DNA from 2 places in the Chryseobacterium carnipullorum genome. Region 1 is predicted to be linked to the other one. Evidence: riboswitches for the same ligand, from Rfam matches in the RefSeq annotation. Region 1 holds a riboswitch; the other holds the start of a gene.
What was found. Region 1 has a riboswitch for S-adenosylmethionine ahead of EG346_RS07915 (TonB-dependent receptor domain-containing protein). Riboswitches for the same ligand answer to the same signal wherever they lie in the genome.
Positions count from the first base shown of each region.

Region 2: linked by a shared signal. The riboswitch ahead of EG346_RS03510 (alpha/beta fold hydrolase) and the one ahead of EG346_RS07915 (TonB-dependent receptor domain-containing protein) in region 1 are both predicted to bind S-adenosylmethionine.

Region 1 is NZ_CP033920.1:1,708,458-1,716,716, reverse strand. Features, by position in the region: gene EG346_RS07915 (TonB-dependent receptor domain-containing protein) at 404-3,148, opposite strand; SAM-I-IV-variant riboswitch at 3,436-3,533, opposite strand; gene EG346_RS07910 (outer membrane beta-barrel protein) at 3,656-5,878, shown strand; gene EG346_RS07905 (HesA/MoeB/ThiF family protein) at 5,950-6,660, opposite strand; gene thiH (2-iminoacetate synthase ThiH) at 6,803-7,921, opposite strand; gene EG346_RS07895 (thiazole synthase) at 7,935-8,259, opposite strand, start outside.
Region 2 is NZ_CP033920.1:748,971-757,229, reverse strand. Features, by position in the region: gene EG346_RS03520 (OsmC family protein) at 1-410, shown strand, start outside; gene EG346_RS03515 (MGH1-like glycoside hydrolase domain-containing protein) at 461-3,076, opposite strand; SAM riboswitch class I at 3,265-3,371, shown strand; gene EG346_RS03510 (alpha/beta fold hydrolase) at 3,433-4,371, shown strand; gene EG346_RS03505 (ACT domain-containing protein) at 4,433-5,971, shown strand; gene EG346_RS03500 (O-succinylhomoserine sulfhydrylase) at 6,102-7,262, shown strand; gene EG346_RS03495 (four helix bundle protein) at 7,293-7,664, shown strand; gene EG346_RS03490 (homocysteine S-methyltransferase family protein) at 7,654-8,259, shown strand, end outside.

The DNA.
Region 1 (8,259 bases):
TAAGATCAGTGAAGAATGTAAGCTCAGTTAAGAAAAAATCAAATGATTTTTTAAGTTGTAGGTCTAAAAACTTAATATTCTTAAGAGCTTAACCTCATCTTAATGGTTTGACTTTTTACTCTCGCAGATGATACGGATCAAGCAGATGAGCAAAAGTAAAAATCGCATCAACTCCATCTTCTGCGGGACATTTTAAAATCAGATGATCTGTATCCACCTCCTTCATCAGAATCAATTTCATTGATTCCTCCTTCGCTTTCCTTGATATAAGAGGATACTCATTTTCTTTGCGTTAAAAACTTTATCTAGTCCCTAGGTTTTGCAATGGATGATTTTTGGGTATTCATCTAAACAAAAAAACAGAGATTGATTCTCTGTTTTTCTGTTGCCTTCTTTATCAATTTTAAAATTTAAATTCTACCCTCGCAAAAACGAAACGCCCACCTATCCCGTATTGCGAAACCTGTCTGGAATACACAAACTGATTATCAGCAGTCAGTGAACTGATGTCTGGACTTCTGGAAGGCAATCTGTTGAATATATTATTACTTCCTATCGTCGCCGAAATATTTTTATTAAAATCATACCCCACAGAAAGATCTGTCACAATACGGTCATTTAAAATAAAATGTTCCCTGCTTTCGGTAACTCCATCAAAATTGGTATCCAATACATCCGCATCTGTCACTTTACCAAAGTAGGAATTCCTAAGCGAAACTGTAAGAGCAGAAAATTTTACTGTATTGGCAAGCGTGGCTTTTATGCGGGGTACCGCTTCTTCAAAATACACTCTGTTGGGTTCAGAGAAATAATTATCGATCTGGCTCACCAGTTTCGGCGAGGCATGTATCTCTCCCACTCTCCTGGTCTGATTCAGATTAAGTCCAAGATTGTTTTCCAAAGATATTCCCTCCGAAATTCTTGTGTTTTGCGAAATAGTGATGTCCAATCCTTTTGTCTGGGAATCTACAGCATTGGCAAAGAAATTAGCCGCACTGGCTCTCGCAAGATCGAAAGCTCCCTGCAGCACAGCCTGGTCTGATCCCGGAGCAAAACTTCCTTCCGGACGGTAAAATAAATCGGTAAGCACTACCCTGTCTTTAATCTTTATCAGATAGGCATCCGCTGTCAATACAAGACTTAAAGCCGGAATCTTCCAGGTAATTCCCGTACTGTAAGACTGCGAAGTTTCCTGTTTCAGTTTTGGAATTCCTAAAGCCTGAGCCGCTTCAGAATTATTTCTGAAAGTCCCAACCTGAGTTGTCTTGCCCTGCTGGATCAATGTAGACGTGGAACTATAATAAATCTGTGCTAAAGAAGGCGCTCTGAATCCTGTTGAAACCGCACCCCTTACATTGAAATTTTTAGCCAGTTTTACGTTTGTTGCCAATTTATAATTAAAGGTGGACCCAAAGTCGGAGTAGTTTTCGTACCGTACAGCTCCTTCTACCAACCACCAATCCGTGGGCTCAATTTCAACGTCAGCATAGGCCGCGACACTGTTTCTGCTTCCGGAAACCGCATTATCAGGACTGAATCCCGGGAAAACCTGTGATCCGGCTGGTCTTATATGTCCAAAAAAATCGGTAACCTTTTCATTTTCAGGAGTAGCAGCAGTCACTACACGCCCGAAAATATCATAGGAAACGTAAGAGTTTTCATTTCCTGCATTCACTTTATAGTTTTCATAACGGTATTCTCCACCAAAGGCTACATTCAGACCTTGAAGGACATCATATTTCTTTGAGAAATCCAAATTCAGAGTATTCTGTAAAAATTCTGATCCTCCTGCTTTAAAAGTTCTTGGTGAGTGATCTCCCAGAGAGGCATTAAATGTATTCACTACCCCAAAATTAAAAGCATTCTTTCCGAAAGTATTGCTCAGATCTACATTCCAGCCATTCCATTTCCCTTTAATCCCTCCTGCTAAGGAATAATCATTCACATTGGCTTCAATTTGAGGAAGGTATCCATTCGGGGTAACCGCATTGATATTTCTTTCCGTGTTGGGCAGACGGAAGAATCCTCCGGCATTTCCCAAACGGTAGCTGTATCCTCCAAAGGAATAGACTTTCCAGTCTTCATTCACCGGAATTTCAGAATTGAAATAAAGTTGCCCCGACTGCAGCTTAGACTGCCCCGCTCTCAGGCTGAAATCTTTTCTTTCCAGGCCTCTGTAACTAAGCTCATCGTTAGTAAAATCTTTCCCTAGCAAACCTTGTAGGGCAGCAATACTATTCGCTCCTGAAATCTGATCTCTGAAATCCTGTGAAAAATAGCCTACCTGCGAGGCATATTGTTTGACGGTATTGATGATCTGCTGGCTGTTGGAAGTATTGGTAATATTTTTATATAATCCATCGATATTGACTCCATCCTGCAATGCTCTGTAATTAATGGCATTATAAGCGTTATAGATGTCTCCATGACGGACGCCCGCTCTTGAATACGGATCACGGTATTGTACCGATCCGGTAACATTAATGAAGCCTTTCTCACCTATTTTAGCTCCGTAATTCAGATCTGCGGAGATCGTCTGCCCGTCTACTCCTCCGGAAAAATTATTGGCGACAGGGGAAGCGTATCCTCCAAGGAAAACCTGTCCTGAAAGCCCTAATCTTTTTTTGAGTCCTAAATTCACGACTCCTGCAATGGCATCAGAGCCATATTGAGCAGACGCTCCATCTCTTAGTACTTCTATTTTCTCCAGAGCAAAAGCAGGGATTGCATTAAGATCTGTTCCTACCGAACCCCTTCCCGGAGTCAATGTCACATTGATCAATGAAGACTGATATCTTCTTTTACCATTAAGCAAGACCAGAACCTGATCCGGACCCAGTCCTCTGAGAAGAGCGGGATCTACAAAATCGGTTCCGTCATTGACCGTATGTGAAGTGGAAGAAAATGAAGGCACTACATAATTGAGGGCCTGACTGATATTGTTAACAGGACTTTGTCTTAAGATCTTTGAAATATTGATGATATCTACGGGAACCGGAGTGTCTGTAAGAGATCTTCCGGCTCCTCTTGATCCGAGGATGACTACATCATCTATTTTTTTGGATGTTGCAGAATCCGACTGTCCAAAGTAAAATGCTGAGATAAGAGCTGCTGAAGCTATGATTGTTTTTTTCTCGAAATTGCGCATGTGTTTTCTATTTTTTTGAGTAATTGTTTGTTTGATTTTTGGCAATAGTATTCCTGCAACCTTCTTGTAAGGTTACTTTTAAAAAGCCAAAATGGAAGTATTATTTTTTAAAGAAGTCTAGAAACAACAACCCATGCGCATGTAGAAATGGCATGAAAAGAGGTCAGAATAACGAAGTGACACTTCATGATCTGAGAAACGAAAATTTAAATTGGTCTTGAGGTTTCCCTTGTCTTTAAACATTGATTTTATTTTTAAAACAAAAATGTCAAGATGGGAAGAAATAGAGAATAAACATTTTTTCCGGGCATACCGGCTTATCTATTGTAGCACCTTGCTTGTTTTGCAGGTTGCTATCCCATCTATGAGATTCTTGATAATTACCTGGCAAAGATATAATTATTTCGGAATAAAAAAAATAATTGCTTAAAAATTTAACTTTTCGCAAATTTTGCCGTAACAAATTGCTCTTTTTTACGTCTAACTGAAGAGTAGTAAAAAAACATTATGAAAAAAACTATACTAGCTTTATCCCTTTTAGGGTCTTTTTTCGCTTATTCACAGGAAAAGAGCACGAGCAGTCCAGAGAAAGAAAAGCAGATCGAAGGCGTTGTCATTACCAAAACTAAAAAAGCCGTTGAACAGAAAGCAGACCGTACTATCTTTGACTTTTCTGAACAGCCTCAGCTGAATAACGGTAACGTTCTTGAGGGCATCAAAAAACTTCCGGGACTGGTCGCTACCGATATTGCGGGAATGATGTATCAGGGGAAAATCCTGGATGTATATCTGAACGGACGACCTCTTAATATTACCTCCAATGAATTAAATTCTTTCCTTGAAGGAATGCCGGCCAATTCAGTAGAAAAAATTGAAGTGATTACGCAGCCGGGAGCAGAATTCCCTGCCACCTCCGGAGGGGCGATCATGAATATCATCACGAATAAAAACGCCAATAAGTATTTAACGGCAACGTATTCGGGAAATTACTCTTTTACCAACTACGATAAGTTCAGAAGCAGAACAACCCATTCTGTGAATCTGAATGCAAGAAATAAACTATTCGGCTGGCAGCTGAATGTGGGCCAGAATTACCGTGAAAGTATGCTGAACGGTGATCAGGATGTTATACTGCACAATAATACAGACAGAATAGGGAGAGGTTATTTTGCTAAATCCGGTCTGACTTTTGATCTTGGACAGGACAGATTATTAGTGAACTACGATATTTATCACAATAATAACGACAATTATACTGCGAGTAGAGGGCTTGCCGACATCCTTGTGAACATTAATCCTATCACCTACCGTGAAGCTGATTATGAAGCATCAGATGTGGCTCATACCAACAACCTGAGACAGGAGGCTGTTGTGACGTATCAGAAGCGCTTCAGTGACAAATCTCAAAAGCTGGACTTCCAGTTCGGATATACAAAGTCTACCTCCAAATTCTCTCAGGATAATTTCTTCCAGAGAGGTTTCTACACTGACGCTACCCCTTTAGAACCTTTCCTTTTTTATCGTGGGGAAAATGTACTTGACAATCAATCAGATATGAGGGTAGCAAACTTCAAAATTGATTATTCACAGCCAATAAAGCTTATGGACGGTGGAAAAGTGAGCTTGGGAGGTTTGTATGAAAGACAGGATTATGATACAGAAAATAAAGGACTTACCAATTTAGAATACCAGAGACAAACCGCTTCTACTTATCTTGAATTCCAGGCAAAGCTTAAGAAGTTTGACTTTATATTAGGTACCCGTGCTGAAAATTATGATATTTCAGGAATTACAAGAACCATAAAGGATGGCGCTATTCTTGAAAGAGATCTTACCACATTCAATAAGTTTAAGCTTTTTCCTAATGCCAGCGTACAGTATAACCTGATGAACCAGGTTTACATTGCAGCGAACTACAATAAAAAGATCAGCCTTCCCAGTATTTCTGCCCTTAACCCGAATAACGTAACATTTGGCAGCCCGAACACCCAGGTAACAGGTAATCCGGATCTTCAGCCTACGATATTTGACAATTATGAAGTAAAAGTTTCAGCTTTTGATTATGCTTTTATCGGGTACAGCGTAAGTTCTGCTAAAAATCAGGTCGCCCAGATTGTCCTGAAAGAAGGGAAATATCTTTTCAACAAGCAAGTGAATATTTCAAATATGAAAATTCACAATTTCAACCTGGGGCTTCCGATTCCGTTTATGATCTTCAGCAAACCGATGAGCGAGATCATGAAGTTCAATTTTAATCCTGATAAAATTAATTTCATGTATCTGTACGCCGGATATCAGAAGCACGAAATTGATAATTTGAACAACAAGGGTTTCTGGATCTTCAATATCATGACTCAGTTGCTTTTACCAAAAGATATCAAACTGACGGCCAACTACAGCTATCTGACTCCAAAAGCAGGCTATTTCTACTTTACAGCAGATAAACCGTTCAATAATAATCTGGATATCACCCTGACGAAAAAGTTTATGAACAACCGTCTTACGGTGTCTGTTTTCGCGAATGATATCTTCAACGGACAGGTGATGCAGGTCTATTCTAATCCACCTGAAGGGCAGGCTGTGATGATCAGAAGCAAGTATGACACAAGAAATTTCGGAATTTCCATTAATTATAAAATTCCGACAAGAAATAAACTGGCGAAGGAAGATCCAAACATCCTGAACCAGACTAAAAAAGAGGATACGGGCGTTATGCAATCTCCCCAGTAAATTGATCCTTATACAATTAAAATGAGGCTGTAAAGAAATTTTACGGCCTCATTTATTTAAAACAATATTATTTAAAAATCTATGGTCTGAAATCTCCAGTTCAGGGTATCAATAAGTGTAAGCTGATCATTAGATCCAGGAAGTCCGGTAATCATCTTTAAGACCTGCATTGCCATCATACTTCCTACAATTCCAGGCAACGCTCCCAAAACTCCGAGACTGTCACAGTCCGGCAAATCTTCATCGAAAGGCGGTTCCGGAAAAAGATCTCTAAGGTTTTTACTGCCTTTATAGTTGAATACCGCAGTTTGCCCCGAAAAACCGAGTATACTTCCGTACACCAGTGGCTTCCCAAGTTTTACACAGGTATCATTGATGAGGTATCTGGTTGTAAAATTATCAGATCCATCTACGATAATATCATATTGCGAAAGAATTTCGTCTGCATTTGAACGTTCAATTTTCCTATCAATTCCTATAAAATCGACGTGATGATTTAGATTTTTTACAAAGGCTTCCGCACTTTTAACCTTCGAAACTCCAACGGTACTTTCCTTATGAATAATCTGCCGGTTCAGGTTGTGAAGCTCCACCTCGTCAAAATCTGCAACACCCAAAGTTCCGATTCCGGCAGCTGCGAGGTATTGAATAACGGGACTTCCCAAACCTCCTGCTCCAATGACAAGGACTTTGGACGACCTGATTTTCTTTTGTCCCTCCAGCCCGATTTCTTCTATGAATATCTGCCGGCTGTATCTTGCAAAAATATCTTCGCTTTTCATTCTAAATAACCTACTTTGAACCATTAAGTTTTTTTTAAGAGGTTAAGAAGTATTAAGGTAAGCTCTGCTTTAAGATTTAAAAATCGATTTGATTTTTCTTAATTAAACTTAATGACTTCATTCTTCTTAATGGTTTAATTTTTTAAAAACCACTGTACGCAGGATCCCAGTCTTTCATCACCGGATCGTAGCCTGCTTTTCTGATGCTTATTTTAACTTCTTCCATGCTTCGTTCGTCACTGGTTTCAAACTGTTCCAATGATTCTATGTCTACAGCATAACCTCCGGGGTTGGTTTTAGACGCTGCACTCATAGAGGTTGCTCCCAGTGATATGATATTGTCCCTGAATTTTTCATTTTCTCTGGTAGATATTGAAATTTCAAGATCCTCATTCCATATTCTGTAGGCACAGATCAGTTGCAGCAGATCTTTATCTTCCATGATAAAATTCGGTTCAATAATTCCTTCCGCTGGTCTTAATCTGGGAAATGAAACTGAAAAACGGCTTTTCCAGTATTGCTTTTGAAGATAATCAATGTGAAGGGCGTTAAAGAAACTGTCTACGCGCCAGTCTTCAAGCCCAAGCAGAACTCCGAGTCCGATTTTATGAATTCCTGCTCTTCCTATCCTGTCAGGAGTATCCAAACGGAAATGGAAATTGGATTTTTTGCCTTTGGGATGGTATTCTTTATAAACCTCCCGATGATATGTTTCCTGATAAACCAGCACGGAATAAACACCTGCCTGATGCAACTGCAGATATTCTTCTTCTGACAGAGGCTGTACCTCGATCGAAATATTGGCAAAATGAGATCTTAGCAGGCCAACAGCATTGAGAAAGTAAGAAATCCCTACCGTTTTATTGGCTTCTCCGCTGACCAAAAGGACGTGATTAACGCCCATGGATTTCAGAACAGAAGCTTCAATCAGCAGCTCCGTATCTGAAAGGGTTTTTCTCCTTACGTCATTATCCAGACTGAAACCGCAGTAGGTACAGATATTCTGACATTCATTGCTGAGGTACATCGGAGCATATAACTGAATGGTCTTTCCAAAACGCTTCTGGGTAAGTTGTCTGGTCATTTTGGCCATCAGTTCCAGCTCCTGCGCGGCGGCTGGAGAAAGCAAATTCAAAAAATCATCTAATGTTTTATGTTTTTTCTGAAGGCTGCCGAGCACATCTGAATGCGTCACCTTTCCGAGCCTGAATTTTATATCATCCCACTGATAACGTTCAAAAATATCTTTAAAACTGTTCATTTTTTCTGCTTTATTATTCAAATAAAAAAGAGGTCAAAGGACTTGAGGCTTCTGCATGCTCTGAGATTGCTCCCAGCCCTGACTCAAAAGCTCTTCTACCCGCAATAACTCCTTCTTTAAAGGCTAAAGCCATATTAACCGGGTTTCTTGCTACAGCAATCGCGGTATTCACAAGAACAGCATCCGCACCCATTTCCATGGCTTTTGCAGCATCAGAAGGTGCTCCGATTCCGGCATCTACTACAACAGGGACATTGCTCTGACTGATAATGATCTCCAGGAAATCTAATGTTCTCAATCCTTTATTCGTCCCGATCGGGGCTCCCAAAGGCATGACC
Region 2 (8,259 bases), 960 kb from region 1:
CCCTAAACAGAATCAACGACGATTTTTTATTTGAATGTACCAATTCCCAGGGAAATTCAATCCTTTTGGATAATACCTCACAGCCGGGAGCTAAAGGCGTTTCTCCAATGGAAAGTGTACTGATGGCCGTTGCAGGTTGCAGTGGGATAGATGTAGTCGCTATCCTGAAAAAACAGCGTCAGGAAATTACAGGTTTTAAAGCTGAAGTAGAAGGAGAAAGAGTTCCTGTAGACGATGCAAAACCTTTTAAATCCGTTAAAGTAAGATTTCTTCTCGAAGGAAATATAGATCCTAAAAAAGCACTGAAAGCAGCAGAGCTGTCTTTTGAAAAATACTGTTCCGTATCAAAAACTTTAGAGCCGAATGTAGAGATTGGATATGAAGTTCTTGTCAACGGCGAGAAAATTTAATCTTTTGAATTGATAATAAGAGGCCGGCCCATTTGGGCCGGCCTCTTATTTTATACCGTTAATCTGGGTTTCATAAGCTTGGCTACCGTTGCTGTCCATCCGGTCTGATGGGAAGCTCCTACACCGCGGCCATTATCCCCGTGAAAATATTCAAAAAACGTAATGTAATCCTTAAAATGTTCATCATAATTGAACTTGGCATTTCCGCCGTTGAAAGGTCGCTGTCCGTCTTCATCCTTTAAAAATAAAGAGCAGAGTCTTTTGCTGATATTCTGTGCCACTTCATCCAGATTTTTCTTTTCACCACTTCCCGTTGGGAATTCCACTTTTAAACTGTTGCCATAGTAAAAATGAAAACGCTGTAAACTTTCCACAATCAGGAAATTGATAGGGAACCAGATCGGGCCACGCCAATTGCTGTTTCCTCCAAACATACGGCTGTCGCTTTCGGCAGGAGTATAGTAGACCACATTTTCTGTACCGTGAACTGAAAATACAAACGGATTTTCCTCGTAGACTTTTGACATCGCACGGATTCCATAGGAACTTAAAAATTCTTTCTCGTCCAGCATTCTCCTTAAAACCTTGGTCAATCTGTTCTTACGCAGGATACTCATCAGGTGTTTTCTGCCCTGTCCTTCCTCATCCCAGTGCGAAACCAGCTTTGTAAGCTCAGGTTTATTTTTTAATACCCATTCCATTCTTGCCTGGAAATTTGGCATCTTATCCAATAATTTATGATCGATGATTTCTACGGCAAACATTGGGATCAACCCCACAATACTTCTTAATTTTAAAGAAACACTTTCTCCGTTACCCAGTTGCAACACATCATAGAAAAAGCCGTCTTCCTCGTTCCATAGGCCTTCTTTGCCATCCCCTAAATTTTCCATTGCTTCCGCGATATACAGATAATGCTCAAAGAACTTAATAGCCATATCTTCGTACACCTGATAATACTGCGCAAGTTCCATCGCTATCCGCATCATATTAAGCGCATACATCGCCATCCAGCTCGTTCCGTCCGCCTGTTCCAGATGCTGTCCGTCCTTCAGTTCCATATTACGGTCAAAAGCCCCGATATTATCCAGTCCCAGGAAACCACCACCAAAAATATTATTTCCGCTCTGGTCCTTCCTGTTGACCCACCAGGTAAAATTCAGGAGAAGTTTCTGGAAAACTTTTTCCAGAAATAAAAGATCGGGTTTACCGTTTTGTTTTTCATCGATCTTAAAAACCCTGAAACAGGACCATGCATGTACAGGTGGATTCACATCGCTCAGATTCCATTCATAAGCAGGAAGCTGTCCATTCGGATGCATATACCATTCCTTGGTCAAAAGAAGAAGCTGTCCTTTAGCAAATTCAGCATCAATGATAGAAAAAGGAACGCAGTGAAATGCGAGATCCCAGGTGGCGTACCATGGATACTCCCATTTATCAGGCATCGAAATAATATCCTTATTGTGAAGGTGATTCCATTCCGTATTTCTTACATAGTCGTTGAAATTTCTCGGAGCATTATGATTTGGATCGCCTTTCAGCCATTTTCCTACATTGTAATGATAGAACTGTTTATTCCACAAAAGTCCTGCAAAAGCCTGTCTTTGGACATTCGTTTCATCTTCGTTCGTCGTTTCACTCTGAATCTCCTGATAAAACTCGTTCGTCTCAGCAATTCTTCTGGCAAAGATCTCGTCAAACTGATCAAAAGGACCGTCAATTTCCTCAGGACATAGCCTGAAATCAAAAGTTTTCGATTGTCCAGCTTCAATACAATCATCAATGATAAAAGAACCTTTACTTCCTCGTTTTTCAGGATTTACCGTATTACTTCCATAAACGATATGATCATTAATTCCGTCCTTGAAGTACGTATTTCCGGTATAAGGCGCTCCATACAATTTAGGGGCATTGGTTTCATTTTCACAAAACGCACTTTTCGCTGCCAGATTTCTCGAATAGATTTTTTTGATCGAGATGCTGTCATGGTTAATATCAATGCATCCGTCGAACGAAGCATTCATCTGTCCTTTATAAGTATTGTAGCCCCATTTCCAGTTATTTCTGAACCAAGCAGTCGGTGCTATTACAATAGGAGCATCTTGTTTGCTTCTGTTATGAACCGTTACTCTTGCCAGAATATCATTGTGATCCGCTTTACAGTATTCAATGAAAATATCAAAATATTCATCATTGTCAAAAATTCCCGTATCAAAAATCTCGTATTCAGGTTCCTTTTTGCTTCGTCTTCCGTTTTCAGCCACCAGATCATCATAGGGAAATGCATTGATCGGATATTTGTATACCATTTTCATATAACTATGAGTAGGCGTATTATCCAGGTAATAAAAGATCTCTTTAATATCCTCCCCGTGGTTTCCCTGAGGATTACTCAGTCCGAAGAAACGTTCCTTGACTATTTTATCTTTTTTGTTCCAGAATGAAAATGCAAAACAGAAAATCTGTTTCACATCAGAGATTCCGGCGATGCCTTCTTCTCCCCATCTGTAGGCGTAGCTTTCTGCATTATTATGGTTGGCGTAATGCCATGCATTTCCGTTCGGGCTGTAGTCTTCACGTACATTTCCCCACTGCCGGTTGCTTACGTACGGACCCCAGTTTTTCCATTTGGAATCTTGTAATCTTTCTTTTTCAACAATCATATTTCATCACTTTTTTCAATACGAAGGTAGTTTTTTTGAAAAATAATTCCAATTCCTTTCATCTGAAGAATTCTTAACATAGCCTTGAAACACTTATCATTACAGGCTTTTTTAATATTAAATATTTTTTTTTGAAAAATTAAAAAGAAAAGACTTATCTTTGCAGAGCGTTCATTCAAATATTGAAAATGTTATCAAGAAAGGTTGAGGGATTAGACCCTATGAAACCTTAGCAACCCTTTGTGCAAGCAAAGAAGGTGCTACGTTCTACCAATTTATTTTGGACAGATAACTTACTGAAGTTCTTTTCAGCCATTTCCTGTGGCATTTTCAATTGTATTAAAATAATAATAGAATTGAAAACAGAACTAAACTATATACATCTTTCGTATCAGAATCATTCCCAAAAGGAATACCATATCCCGTTGACTTATCAGATCTTCGGGAAAGACCTGTTTACCGCACCTCTTATATTGGTTAATCATGCTTTAACCGGAAATTCAAATGTCTCCGGAGAAAAAGGATGGTGGAAACAATTGATTGGTGAAAATCATGTGATCGATACGAATAAATACACAGTTCTCTGTTTCAATATCCCCGGAAACGGATATGATCATTTTTTAATTGACGAATACGAAGACTTCACCCCTTCAGATATTGCTCAAATATTTTTGAAAGGGCTCGAAGCTTTACATATCAAAAACATATATGCCATTATTGGAGGCTCTCTCGGAGGAGGAATTGCCTGGGAAATGCTTTCCAGACAGCCACAGCTCGCAGAGATATTCATCCCCATTGCCTGCGATTTTAAAACGCATGACTGGCTTCACGCACAGTGTCTGGTTCAGAAATTTTTGCTGAACGGAAATGACGAACCTCTGCAGAAAGCAAGGATTCACGCTATGCTGTGTTACAGAACTCCCCAGTCTTTAAATGACAGATTTCAAAACAGATATCATCAGGGAAATCAGCGGCTAGAGTCAGAAGACTGGCTTGTCTATCACGGTAATTCATTAAACGATAGATTTAGTTTAGAGTCTTATAAGCTGATGAATCATTTGCTGATGAATATTAATACCCACGAAGATCAACTGGAAAAAATCGGAGCACGAATGCACCTGATCGCTGTAGATACAGATTTATTCTTTCCTGCCTCAGAAATTCGAATGTGCTTTGAAAAGCTGAAGGCGAAAAAGAAAGATGTTTTCTATCATGAGATACAGTCTATTCATGGCCATGATGCCTTCTTAATGGAATACGAACAATTAAATAATATCATAAATAATATTTTGTAGAATGAAATGGCGCGGAAGCGAAGTTTTATCTGACAAATGACAAACAAAAAATTAGAAACAGATGAAAAATGCGAAAGAGATTAAGTTTTTAAAAAACAGATCAATCATCAAATTTGAAGGAGAAGATTTCTTAGGTGAAATCGGGATCGACGGAAGGATTTTTAAGGCGCTTACCTTAGCGCGAATCAGTGTAGGGGTAATTTCCCAGCAGGCTATTGAAAACGGACTTTCTATTCTGGTCAATGAGGCAGATGCAGAAAAAGCGGTTGCCTGTCTGATTGATGAATTTGAAGCAGAAAGAAAATCAGGAAAGGTTTCACAGATCTATAGCATTAATAATGTTTCCGTACTTGGATTTGTAGCGGAAGATTTCAATAAAGTTTTGGCAGAATTGGCCAGAAATAATGTTTTCCCTCTTCTTTTAAACCAGGTTGCAGGAGAAAACAGAGTCAATATTGTAGTGACCTCCTCACAGGATGAAAAAACGAAGAATGTTATTGAATCTGAAATTTTCAATAAACCTAAAACCGTTCATTTGGCAATTATTGGTCATGGAAACGTGGGGAAAACTTTAATAGAACAGGTATTGCGGTCTTCAGAAGAAATCAGAAGACGTAAAAAAATAGACCTTAAGGTAGTGGCAGTAGCCAATTCAAGAAAAATTGCTTTCAATAAAAAAGGCTTTAATGCAGATTGGAATGATGAGGTTTTAACAGCACAACATCCATCCAATGTTGAAGAGCTGATCAGCTTCTCAAAAGAAAATCAGCTGGAAAATCTTATCGTTGTTGATAATACTGCGAGTAAAGATTTTGTGAAAAACTATCATGCCCTTGCTGAAAACGGTTTTGATCTGGTTTCTTCCAATAAAATTTTTAATACACTTCCCATCGAGGAATACCGTAAACTAAGATATACGTTGAGTAAAAATAACAGACGTTATCTTTATGAAACTAATGTAGGAGCAGGTCTTCCATTAATTGATACCATAAAACTATTGCACCTTTCAGGTGAAAACATCACCCGGATCAAAGGAGTATTCTCCGGTTCATTAAGCTATATCTTTAATAATTTCTCTGTGAGAAACGATAAGTTTTCAACCATCATCGGAGAAGCCATGGAAAAAGGATATACAGAACCTGATCCTCGTGAAGACCTGTCAGGAAATGATGTCGCCAGAAAGCTTCTGATCCTTGCTAGAGAGTTAGACCTGATCAATGAATTCCAGGATATTGATATCCAGAATTTAATACCGGAAAATCTTCTCTCTGTAGATAAAAATGAATTTATCTCAAGACTTGATGAACTGGATGAAGAATACCAGAAAATAAAAGGAGGGCAGGAGCCCGGACATGTACTTCGCTATGTAGGAGATCTTCATGGAGACCTTCAGAAAGACAAAGGACAGCTTGACGTAAAATTGGTTTCTGTACCGGGAAGTTCTGCTTTAGGCCAGCTTAAAGGTTCGGATTCCATTTTTGAGATTTATACAGAAAGTTATGGAGAAAACCCGATTGTGATCATGGGAGCCGGTGCCGGCGCTCAGGTGACCGCAAGAGGTGTTTTCGGTGATATTTTAAGAGTAAGTGAAACTAAATAAAAGATAATTTAACAATGTATCAATGTAACAGTTTACCAATAAATAGTACTACAACGGTCATTCTAAACTCATAGAGAATCTCATTGGTAGATTGGTATACTGATATATTGGTACATTTTATATAAACTATATGGAAAATTTTGAAACCTCCGCCATAAGAACCCAAACTGAAAGAACCCAGTTTGATGAACATTCTACACCGCTATATCTTACGTCCAGTTTTATTTTTCAGGATGCAGAAGATATGAGAGCGAGCTTTGCTGAAGAAAAATCTAAAAACCTTTACAGCCGTTTTTCCAATCCCAATGTGACTGAATTCACAGATAAGATCGTTACAATGGAAGGAGCAGAAGCAGGATATGCATTTGCAACAGGAATGGCAGCTATTTATTCCACATTTGCCACTTTACTGGATGCGGGAGACCATATCGTAAGCTGTCAGTCAGTTTTCGGATCTACCCATACTTTATTTACGAAGTATTTCCCGAAATGGAATATTGAAACGACCTATTTCAAAGCGGAAGATGCCAACAATGTTGAACAATATATTAAGCCCAATACCAAGATCCTGTATCTTGAAACCCCTACCAATCCGGCTATTGAAATTCTGGATCTTGAATTTTTTGGAAAAATTGCAAAAAAACATAATCTTATTTTTATTGTAGATAACTGTTTTGCAACGCCTTATCTTCAACAGCCTATTAAATATGGTGCAGATGTTGTTGTTCATTCTGCAACGAAACTTATTGATGGACAGGGCAGAGTATTGGGTGGGGTAGCCGTAGGAAAAGCTGATCTGATCAGGGAGATTTATCTTTTTGCAAGAAATACCGGACCTGCAATGTCACCTTTCAATGCCTGGGTATTGTCGAAAAGCCTGGAGACATTGGCTATCCGTGTAGAAAAGCATTGTGAGAATGCATTAAAGGTCGCAGAGTTTTTAGAGAGCCATCCCAATGTAGAACTCACTAAATATCCATTTTTAAAATCTCACCCAAGTTATGAAGTAGCGAAAAAGCAGATGAAATTGGGAGGTAATATTGTCGCATTTGAAATCAAAGGTGGAATAGAAGGCGGAAGAAATTTCCTGGATAGAATAAAAATGTGTTCGCTTTCTGCCAATTTGGGAGATACAAGGACTATCGTAACACATCCTGCATCAACCACGCATTCAAAACTGACCGAAGAAGAAAGAAATGAAGTCGGAATTACGGCAGGGCTTGTGCGTTGTTCGGTAGGTCTGGAACATATAGATGATATTATTGCTGACCTGAAGCAGGCTTTAGATTAGTTGAGAATTAATCGTTGAAAGTTGATACATATGAGCAGAGATTATACACAGTTGGAGGTTTGGAATGAAGGAAGGAAATTGGTTGTACTACTAGACAGTTTCACCAAAAAGAATCTTAGGAAAGAATTATCTGATTTTACCAGCCTGATCAGAAGAGCAGTGACTTCAGTTCCATTGAATATGGCCGAAGGATGCGGAACCCGGATTTCAAAAGATCCGCTCCAGTTTCTGCATATTGCCGGAGGATCTTTGTACGAACTTGAAACACAGCTTTGTTTGTCCTTAGGTCAGAACGAAATCTCTAAAAAGGATTTTGAGAAAGTAACCTCAAAAATACTTTTATGTAAAAAGCTTATCAGCGGATTTATCAATCATTATAAGAAAATAGAACATGAAAAATAGCAGACAAGACGCTCAACTTTTATCTCTTAATGCTCAGCTGGAAAAGAGAATTCTCGTTCTGGACGGCGCTATGGGAACTATGCTTCAGAGATATAAGTTCGAGGAGGAAGATTATCGCGGAGAACGTTTCAAAGACTGGGAACATTCCGTAAAAGGAAATAATGACCTGCTTTCTCTGACCCAGCCTCAGGCCATCGAAGAAGTGCATAGAAAGTACCTCGAAGCCGGGGCAGACATTATTGAAACCAATACGTTTTCAGGAACTACCATTGCCATGGCAGATTACCACATGGAAGAGCTGGTCTATGAACTGAATTATGAATCAGCGAAAATTGCCAGAAAAGTCTGTGATGAATTTACCGCCCAAAATCCTGATAAACCAAGATTTGTAGCAGGTTCCATTGGACCCACCAACAGAACAGCAAGCTTAAGTCCCGACGTTAATGATCCGGGATACAGAGCCATCACCTTTGAAGAATTAAGAGTAGCATACAAACAACAGTGTGAAGCTTTGCTGGATGGAGGTTCAGATATCCTTTTGGTAGAAACCATTTTTGACACCCTGAATGCTAAGGCAGCATTGTTTGCCATTGAT